Regions from separate parts of the Arthrobacter antioxidans genome, predicted to be linked through region 3. Evidence: riboswitches for the same ligand, from Rfam matches in the RefSeq annotation. Region 3 holds a riboswitch; each other region holds the start of a gene.
What was found. Region 3 has a riboswitch for S-adenosylmethionine ahead of MWM45_RS03235 (LLM class flavin-dependent oxidoreductase). Riboswitches for the same ligand answer to the same signal wherever they lie in the genome.
Positions count from the first base shown of each region.

Region 1 (3,265 bases), 520 kb from region 3:
CCAGGTCTCGAACGCGAGCTGGACGTCGGGCAGCTCACCCCCGGTCTCGAGGACCAGCGGACCGATCGACGCGAAACGGAGCAGCCCGTCCCCGTGGGGCGGTGCGTCGTGGGTCCAGTCGGGCAGCGGAGCAGGAGGGTAGGTGGTCACGAACGGTCAGGCTCCCTTGGCGGCGCGGAAGCCCGCATCCAGATCGGCGAGGATGTCGGTGAGGTTCTCGAGGCCGACGGACAGCCGCACCAGGCCGGGTCGCACGCCCGCGGTGAGCTGGGCCTCCGCCCCGAGCTGGCTGTGCGTCGTCGACGCGGGGTGGATGACCAGCGAGCGCACGTCGCCCACGTTCGCGACGTGCGAGTGCAGTTCGAGGCCGTCGACGAAGCGCTTCCCCGCCTCCAGCCCTCCGGCGATGTCGAAGCTCACGATCGCCCCCGTGCCGTTGGGCCCGTACTTCCTCCCGCGCTCGTACCAGGGACTCGAGGCCAGGCCCGCGTAGGTGACACGCTCGACGCCGTCGTGCCCCTCCAGCCACTCGGCGACGGCCTGTGCGTTCTGCACGTGGCGTTCGACGCGCAGGCTGAGGGTCTCGAGTCCCTGCGCGATGAGGAAGGCGTTGAACGGGGAGACGGCCGACCCGAGGTCGCGGAGCAGCTGGACGCGGGCCTTGAGGATGTAGGCGAGGTTCGCGCCGAGCGCGCTGCCCACCCCGAGATCCCGGGCGTAGACGAGCCCCTGGTAGCTCTCGTCCGGCGTGTTGAACCCGGGGAACCGTTCGGGGTCCTGCGCGAAGTCGAAGTTTCCCGAGTCCACGATGACCCCGGCGATGGCGTTGCCGTGGCCGCCGAGGTACTTGGTGGCCGAGTGCACCACGATGTCCGCACCCCATTCGATGGGCCGGATCAGGTACGGCGTGGACAGCGTGTTGTCGACGATCAGGGGGATGCCGTGCTCGTGCGCGACGGCGCTGATGCCCTCGATGTCGAGGACGTCCTGCCGCGGGTTGGAGACCACCTCGCCGAAGAAGAGCTTGGTGTTCGGGCGGACCGCCGCGCGCCACTGCCCGAGGTCGTCGGGGTCCTCGACGAACGTGGTCTCGATCCCGAACTTCTTCAGGGTGTGCTTGAACAGGTTGTAGGTGCCGCCGTAGAGGCTGGGGCTGGCCACGATGTGGTCCCCCGCCTCCGCGATGTTCAGGACCGCGAAGGTCTCCGCGGCCTGGCCGGAGGCCAGCAGCAGGGCGCCGACGCCGCCTTCTAGGCTCGCGATGCGGGTCTCCACGACCTCCTGGGTCGGGTTGCCGATCCGCGTGTAGATGGGCTCGAGTTCGGTCAGGGCGAACCGGTTCGCGGCGCTCTCCGCGCTCGGGAAGACGAACGAGGTGGTCTGGTAGATGGGGAGCGCACGCGCCCCCGTGACGGCATCCGGCACCTGGCCGGCATGGATCTGGCGTGTTTCAAAGGACCAATCGTTGGACATGGTGTTCCCTCTGATCAGGGGCTCCGCCTGTCCGATGCTCCGGCCGGCGGACGCCGCTCCGGGAGACCGGACCCCGCAGGAGCCCGCGCTTGAACGGCGCCGATGGGACGCCGGACCTGGTCTTCACCCGGGGCACCCCACCGCGGTTGGAGGGTTGCCGGCCAGCAAGCCGGGGCTGTGTGCTGGCACTCATGACCTGCATTCATGTAAGCCGATCCGGGCGGATCCGGCAACCGTGTGACCCTCCGTGAAGCGGCCCGCGGGAGCACTCCCGATCCGGTCCCAGCCCTCTCCCCCGACACGCCCCAGGGAGTAAGGCAACCCTTAGTCGAGACCCAGATCACTTAGTGCCAAGATAGCCGCATGCGCCTGGACCATGTATCTTATGCCTGCGAACCCGATGGACTTGCCGCGACGGCCGATCGAATCTCGGCCAAGCTCGGCGTGGAGCCGGTGAAGGGTGGTGTGCACCCCCGCTTCGGCACGCGCAACATGATTTTCCCCCTGGTCAACGGCCAGTACCTGGAGGTCGTCGAGGTACTGAACCACCCGGCGTCGGACAAGGCCCCGTTCGGCCAGGCCGTCCGCGCCCGCTCCGAAGCCGGCGGCGGCTGGATGGGCTGGTGCGTCGCCGTCGACGATCTGGCACCGTTCGAGGAGCGCCTCGGACGCAGCGCCGTACCCGGCAACCGGAAGTTCCCGGACGGCCAGGAGCTCACGTGGCAGCAGATCGGCATCAAGGGGCTCATCGCGGACCCCCAGGTCCCCTATCTGCTCCGCTGGGACGACGGCACGGAGGACCTCCATCCCTCGAAGGCGCGGCCCGCCTCGGTGAAGCTGGAGTGCCTCACCATCGCCGGCTCGTCGGAGCGTGTGACCGACTGGCTCGGGACGGACGTCGAGAAGACGCTCGACGACGTGCAGGTCCAGTGGATCGCCCCCAACGGGACGCCCGGCGTCATGTCGGTGACGTTCGAGACCGACAGCGGTCGCGTCGAGATCTAGCCTCCGATCACGCGCCGATCCCCAGGGCGGGCCCGAGCAGCGCGTAGCCGACGAACCCCGTGATGTCGATGAGCGCGTGGGCGATCACGAGCGGCATGACCCGCCGCGTCCGGGTGTAGAACCAGGCGAACAGCAGGCCCATCAGCACGTTCCCGATGAACGGCCCGAACCCCTGGTAGAGGTGGTAGCTGCCCCGGATGAGGGCACTCGTGATGATGATCGCGGGGGTGGACCAGCCGAGGTCTCGCAGGCGGATGAACAGGTAGCCGACCACGATGACCTCCTCGAGCACCGCGTGCCGGAGTGCGGACAGCACGAGCACCGGGATGGTCCACCAGTAGTCGTCGAGCGCGGCCGGCACGAGCGCCGTCGTGATGCCGAGCGCGCGGCCTCCCGCGTACACCCCGAGCGTGCCGACGGCGATGATCGCGGCGAGGCCCACGCCGAAACCGACGGTGCGCAGCGGCTGCTCGAAGGTGAGGCCCAGGCGCCGGACGGCCGAGACGCCGGGGCCGCTGAGCAGGAACAGGACGAGCGCCACGGGCATCAGCGCGAAGAGGATGTCCAGGAGCTGGTAGGCGAGGTCGAAGTACTCGCGCTCGTTGAGCACCGGGTTCAGGGTGGTGGTCTGGCCGGCGAGGGGCCCGCGCGTGAGCTTGTCCGCCAGGCTGACGACGGCGTACACGCCGGACTGCCCGAGCGAGAGCCCGAAGACGATCAGCAGTTCGGCGGTGATGTGTCGCCGCGAGGCCGGAGGGCCGGCGGGACCGTCCGCTGCGGAGGGCGC
Region 1 covers NZ_CP095501.1:1,197,572-1,200,836, reverse strand. The annotation lists gene metX (homoserine O-acetyltransferase MetX) at 1-150, opposite strand, end outside; gene MWM45_RS05480 (bifunctional o-acetylhomoserine/o-acetylserine sulfhydrylase) at 157-1,473, opposite strand; SAM riboswitch class IV at 1,554-1,670, opposite strand; gene MWM45_RS05475 (VOC family protein) at 1,837-2,478, shown strand; gene MWM45_RS05470 (CPBP family intramembrane glutamic endopeptidase) at 2,486-3,265, opposite strand, start outside.
Region 1: another riboswitch for S-adenosylmethionine. It lies ahead of MWM45_RS05480 (bifunctional o-acetylhomoserine/o-acetylserine sulfhydrylase); the one in region 3 lies ahead of MWM45_RS03235 (LLM class flavin-dependent oxidoreductase).

Region 2 (3,265 bases), 1.1 Mb from region 3:
CGGGTACAGCCTGGCGGCCACCGGGCTGGAACTCGACGCCATCGCGGCGGTCGTGGTGGGCGGGACCCTGCTGACCGGAGGGTACGGCTATGTGCTCGGCTCCCTGACGGGGGTGCTCGTGCTCGGGATCGTCCAGACCTTCATCTCCTACGAGGGCACGCTGAGCTCCTGGTGGACGCGCATCGTGATCGGCGCCCTGCTCCTCGTCTTCATCCTGCTGCAGAAACTCTTCACCCGGAAGGTCAGACTCACCTGAGGCCGCGGGGTCCCGGCGGCTACGCTGTGGCCCATGACTGTTCTCGTGTTCCTGGACCCGGCCCATGACGACGGCAGGGTGGTCGACGCGTCCCGGCCGCAGCTGATGGCCACCGACCTCGGCGCCACCCGCGGGGACGGCCTCTTCGAATCCCTGCTCGCCGTCGACGGAGCCCCCCGCAAGGAGCAGGCGCACCTGGCCCGCCTCGCGTCGTCGGCCGCCGCCCTGGACCTCACCGTGCCGGACGCCGAGGCCTGGAGCCGCGCGATCCGCACGGGCCTGCGCGAGTTCGCGGCGGCGGAACCGGACCAGGGTCACGCCGTCGTGAAGCTGATCGCCACCCGCGGGGTGGAGGGCGCCGGGCAGGCCACGGCCTGGGTGCAGGTGGCCCGCGTGCCGGAGGCCACCCTCCGGCAGCGCGAGACGGGCCTGAGGGTCCTCTTCCTCGAGCGCGGGTACGACAGCACCGTCGCCCAGCGCGCGCCCTGGCTGCTCATGGGCGCGAAGACCCTCTCCTACGCCGTGAACATGGCCGCCGTCCGGTACGCGAAGGCGCACGGGGCCGACGACGTCATCTTCACCTCCTCCGACGGCAAGGTCCTGGAAGGCCCGACGTCGACGGTGCTCCTCGCCCACGAGCGCGACGGCCGGAAGACCCTCCTCACGCCGCAACTCGAGAGCGGGATCCTCCCGGGAACCTCGCAGAGCGCGCTGTTCGCCGCGGCGAAGGAGCAGGGGTGGGAGCTCGGCTACGGGCCGCTGGAACCGCGCGACCTCCTCGAGGCCGACGCCGTGTGGCTGATCTCGAGCATCCGGCTCCTCGCGCCGGTGCTCTCGCTGGACGGCCAGGAGCTGCGCACCTCGACCGCCCTGACGGCCGAACTCACCGATCTCGTGGACCGCTTCGTGTAATCTCCGCCACAAAAGGGCGCCCTGAGGCCCTTCTGCTACGTCAAGTGTCGGTTTCCGGCACGTCCCGTTTTGACCCGATGCTCCGTGCTGCCCTAGCGTTTTGCCTGCAATCAAGAGTTCCAGCCCTCGGCCCTGGCCGGCTGGACAGCAACCCTCTCCCGTAGTGGGGTGCTCCAGGTGAAGATTCGGCCGCCGGGACAAGTCCCCCGGTTGGCAAGTACGGCGTCGTGCGGCCTGTCCCGGACCATTCCCCGGTGACGGCACCCGCACCCTCGCACAGCCCAGAACAGTGAGCGTGTCACCCAGCAGCCTGTCCCCCGTCGCCGTGATCCGGCGTCCCCCGCACCATCCCCCGTTCCCCGCGCCCCCATCCGGGCCGGCACTTCGAAGGACACCATGAACATCTCCCGCAAGGTCCTGGCGGCATTCGCCGTCCCCTTCCTCGCCCTGACCGTCTCCTGCGGCAGCGGCAGCAGCGAGCCCACCGAGACCACCGACGCCCTGGCCGGCAGCGACCAGCAGTCGCTCGACCAGTACACGACCGACACCACGACGCCGATCGACGAGATCGACGTCTCGGAGCTCGGCCTCGTCACCGACGGCACGCTGCGCGTCGGCACGCTCTCCGACGCCCCGCCGAACATCTTCCTCGAGGACGGCGTCTTCACCGGCTACGACAACGAGCTGCTGCGGGCCATCGGCGACAAGCTGGGCCTCGAGGTCGAGTTCGCGTCCACCGACTTCTCCGCGCTCCTCGCCCAGGTGCAGAACAAGCAGTTCGACGTCGGATCCTCCTCGATCTCCACCACCGCGGAGCGCCGCGAGAACGTGGGCTTCACCAACGGCTACGACTTCGGCTACATGGCCGTGGTCACGAAGAACGGCTCCTCCGTCACGGGCTTCGACTCCCTCTCGGAGAGCACCCGCATCGGCGTGGTCCAGGGCACCGTCCAGGACGACTACGTCTCCAACACCCTCGGCCTCGAGCCGGTGCGCTTCCCCGACTACAACACCGTGTACGCGAACGTGAAGAACGGGCAGGTGGACGCCTGGGTGGCCCCGTCGCAGCAGGCCACCGGCCAGGTGAAGGACGGCGACGACACCACGATCGCCGAGACCATCATCAACACCGAGAACTTCACCGCGTACGCCGTGAACAGCGACAACCAGCCGCTCATCGACGCCCTCAACGCGGGCCTGGACGCCGTCGTCGCCGACGGCACGTGGACCGAGCTCACCGAGGAGTGGTACCCGGACCGCGAGATGCCCTCCGACTGGAAGCCCGGCAGCAAAGCCGTGGAAGTAAAGTAGCGGTCCCTGCATGGATGCCCTCGAACAGCTCGGGAAGACCTTCTTCGACTGGGAGGCGATGGCGGCGGTCCTGCCGGACCTGCTGACCGTCGGACTGCCGAACACGCTCATGCTCGCCCTGGCGTCGGGGATCATCGGGACGATCGTCGGCATGATCCTCGCCGTCATGGGGATCTCACGCAACCGCGTGCTGCGGTGGATCGCCCGCATCTACACGGACATCTTCCGCGGGCTGCCCGCCGTCGTGATCATCCTGCTCATCGGACTCGGGCTCGGACCGATCCTCCGGGAGATCACGGGCAGCACGAGCCCGTACCCGCTGGGCATCCTCGCCCTCTCGCTGATCGCCTCGGCGTACATCGGTGAGATCTTCCGCTCCGGGATCCAGAGCGTGGAGAAGGGACAGCTGGAGGCGTCGCGGGCCCTCGGCTTCAGCTACGGCTCGTCGATGCAGCTCGTCGTGATCCCCCAGGGCGTGCGGCGCGTGCTGCCGGCCCTGGTGAACCAGTTCATCTCGCTCATCAAGGAGTCCTCGCTCATCTACTTCATCGGCCTCGTCGCCAGTGAGCGCGAGCTCTTCCGGGTGGGCAACGACGCCGCGAGCAACACCGGCAACCTGTCACCGCTCATCGCGGCCGGCGTGCTCTACCTGTGCCTGACCATCCCGCTCACGCACCTGGTCAACTTCATCGACAACCGGCTCCGCGTGGGCAAGAAGCAGAAGCCCGAACCGGACGAACTGGCCGCGAAGATCGGTGAAGGAGCGAAGGCATGAAGACGATCGAA
Region 2 covers NZ_CP095501.1:3,349,400-3,352,664, forward strand. The annotation lists gene yjfF (galactofuranose ABC transporter, permease protein YjfF) at 1-256, shown strand, start outside; gene MWM45_RS15440 (aminodeoxychorismate lyase) at 290-1,168, shown strand; SAM riboswitch class IV at 1,277-1,394, shown strand; gene MWM45_RS15445 (ABC transporter substrate-binding protein) at 1,565-2,479, shown strand; gene MWM45_RS15450 (amino acid ABC transporter permease) at 2,490-3,254, shown strand; gene MWM45_RS15455 (amino acid ABC transporter ATP-binding protein) at 3,251-3,265, shown strand, end outside.
Region 2: another riboswitch for S-adenosylmethionine. It lies ahead of MWM45_RS15445 (ABC transporter substrate-binding protein); the one in region 3 lies ahead of MWM45_RS03235 (LLM class flavin-dependent oxidoreductase).

Region 3 (3,265 bases):
CCTCGGCGTAATGGAAGAAGCCGTTGTCCTCGGGGACGCCGTGGTCCTTACGTGCCCCGAGGTAGGACACCATGACATAGCGCCCCACGGATGCCTCCTGGGCGGCGTCCATCGAGCGGATCGCAGCATCCCGATCGACGGCATAGGTCGCCTCGGGGCTCGCGCCACCTGCGCCGGCAGACCAGACGACGGCGTCATGGCCACGGAAGACATCGGCCATCTGCTCCACCGACAGCTCGGAGACGTCCGCGACAACGGGGCTTGCCCCGGCCTGCTCGACGTCGCCTGCGTGGTCCTGGTTACGGAACACCGAGCTGACCTGGTGGCCCTGGCTCGTGAGGATCTTCGTGAGATGCAGGGCTACTTTTCCGTGCCCACCGATGATGGCTACGCGTGACATGGGAACTCCTTCTGTCGAATGACTGGTCGTCGGATACCTTGTCTTCGACGCTAGTCCCCGCACCTCGGGCTGGCCACCTTCCTGCGAGTGTTCCGCCGCCAGCGGAGGTCTATTCCCAGGTGCCGTCATCAATGCTCAGAGCGCCGAACCGGCCGACATCTCCGGGGCAGTCGAACCACGACTCCCTGACCACGGTCGCCGGGTCGGCGATGACCGAGGCGCCGACGCGTCAGGGGCGGACCGGCTGGAGCCGATACTGCGCACCGCGGTGCTCCTCGGGCAGACGGTCGCCCTTCCCGAACAGCTTCTGGCGCAGCGTTCCCTCCGTGTATTCGGTCGGATAGGCCCCACGCTTCTGCAGTTCCGGCACGACGAACTCGATGATGTCCTCGAAGGTCCCCGGGGTGATCGCATAGGCGAGGTTGAATCCGTCGACGTCGGTCTCCTCGACCCACGCCTGGAGCTCGTCGGCGACCTGCACACCCGAACCGACGATGCGCGGCCCGAGCCCACCGATCCCCGCCGACTCGGCGATGTCCCGCACGGTCCACGGCGACCCGTCGTCGTTCACCTTCTGGAAATTCGCGACGGCGGACTGGATGGCGTTGGACTTCACGTTGCCGAGCGGCTCGTCCGGATCGTAGACGGAAAGGTCCACACCGAGCCAGCCCGAGACGAGCACGAGGGCTCCCTCGTAGCTGACGTACTGCTGGTAGTCGGCGTGCTTGGCCTGGGCCTTCTCCTCGGTCTCGTCCGTGATCACGGTGAGCAGGGTGTAGATCCGCACCGAGTAGCGGTCACGGCCCTCGGCCTCGACCGCATCCCTGATCTTCCTGACCACGTCCTTCAGCTTCTCCTTCGTGGGCGCAGCGACGAACACCGCCTCGGCGTTACCGGCAGCGAAGGCGATGCCCCGGGAGGACGCTCCGGCCTGGAAGATGACCGGCGTCCGTTGTGGTGAGGGCTCACTGAGGTGGATGCCCGGGACCTTGAAGTACGTGCCGTCGTGGTCGATCTCGTGAACCTTGGCCGGATCGGTGAAGACGCCCGTCTCGCGGTCGCGGACCACGGCGTCGTCCTCCCATGAGCCCTCGAGCAGCTTGTAGAGGACCTCGAGGTACTCGTCCGCGTGGTCGTAGCGCGCGTCGTGTTCGAGCTGGTCCTCCTGGCCCATGTTGCGTGCAGCGGAAGGCAGGTAGCCGGTCACCACGTTCCAGCCGACCCTCCCCTTGGTGAGGTGGTCCAGCGTGGAGAGCCTGCGCGCGAAGGGGTAGGGGTGCTCGTAGGCGGTGCCGGCGGTGACGCCGAACCCGAGGTGCTCGGTGACGAGCGCCATGGCGGAGACGAGCAGGAACGGATCGTTGACCGGGGTCTGCGTCCCCTGCCTCAGTGTGGCCTCGTTGGAGCCACCGAAGACGTCGTACGTGCCGAGGACGTCGGCGATGAAGACGCCGTCGAACAATCCCTTCTCCAGGGTCTTCGCCAGTTCGGCCCAGTAGCTCAGTTCCTTGTAGCGCCAGGACTGATCCTCGGGATGACGCCACAGACCCGGCGACTGATGGCCCACACAGTTCATGTCGAAGGCGTTGAACCGGATACGGCGCGGTGATGCGGGCATGAAGAGTCCTCACGTCGGGGCACTGCCGTGGCGGAAGCGCCATACTTGCCCGCACTGCCTGTGCCGGGCCGAATCCTCACCTGGGGCACCCCGCTACAGCGAGGGGGTTGCCGTCCAACAAACCAGGGTTTTGCGTTGGAGCTCTTGATTCTGGTCTCGAGCGTAGGTGGGCCGGCACGCCGTCGTCCACCCGCCGTCGTCACGGGGCGTCACGCCTCGAGCCTCCCCTGCCGTCCTGAGAAAGTTCGACGACGGCGGTCGGCGGTAACGCGAAAAGGACCGAAAAAGCGCAAAGAAAGCATTGCAAACATATCTTTGCAAGCGCACACTGGAGGCATGAAGGAGACCACAGGCAGCACAGGACACCCGTCGGACGACGGCAACCGCATCCTGGACGGAGCGGCACTCAAGGCCCTCGCCCATCCCCTCAGGGTCCAGTTGCTCGAGGTCCTGTCCAGCTACGGTCCGCAGACCGCGAGCAGCATCGGCAAGAGGGTCGGCGAATCGAGTGGGGCGACGAGCTACCACCTGCGGCAGCTCGCGCGCCACGGCCTCGTCCGGGAGGTTGAACGGGGCTCCGCACGGGAGCGGTGGTGGGAACGCCCCCGCGGATCCCTGACGCTCAGCACCCCCGAACTCGAGCAGGACCCCACCACGAGGGAAGCCACGCGGCAGGTGAACCGCCAGTTCGAACGGGGCCGCTCCGAGGCTCTCGCCACCTTCATGGCCAGTGGTTCCGAGTCCATCCCGCCCGAGTGGGCGGACGCAGCCGTGATCGCGACGATGAACGCCCACCTGACGGTGGACCAACTCGCAGCCCTCGCCCGGGACATGAGCGAGATCTTCCGCGAGAAGCTCGACGCCTACCGCTCCGAACCGGGCACCCCGGGAACCCGGCCCGTCCAGATCCACTTCAATGCCTTCCCCCTCATCGATCCCCAGGAGACGACATGACCAGCACAACCCTTCACGCCGGCTACCCGGCGCTCGCCGGATCGTCCCACGGAGGACTCACGTCCCGGGCGCTCATCCGCCTGGGCACCGCGTTCATCGCAGCAGGATCCTCTCTCGCCTCAGCAAAAGGCGCCGACGGGGAGCTCTTCCACCGCCACCTCGAGCGCAGGACGGATCTGCGCGCCGCCGCCCACAGCGGCATCCATCTCCTCTAGCCGCCCTGTAGCTACCGCAGGTAGGACGCCCCATTGACGTCCACCACGGTGCCGCTGACCCAGAGTGGGGCATCGGTG
Region 3 covers NZ_CP095501.1:680,779-684,043, reverse strand. The annotation lists gene MWM45_RS03240 (SDR family oxidoreductase) at 1-400, opposite strand, end outside; gene MWM45_RS03235 (LLM class flavin-dependent oxidoreductase) at 630-2,018, opposite strand; SAM riboswitch class IV at 2,055-2,168, opposite strand; gene MWM45_RS03230 (ArsR/SmtB family transcription factor) at 2,355-2,972, shown strand; gene MWM45_RS03225 (hypothetical protein) at 2,969-3,187, shown strand; gene MWM45_RS03220 (SDR family NAD(P)-dependent oxidoreductase) at 3,199-3,265, opposite strand, start outside.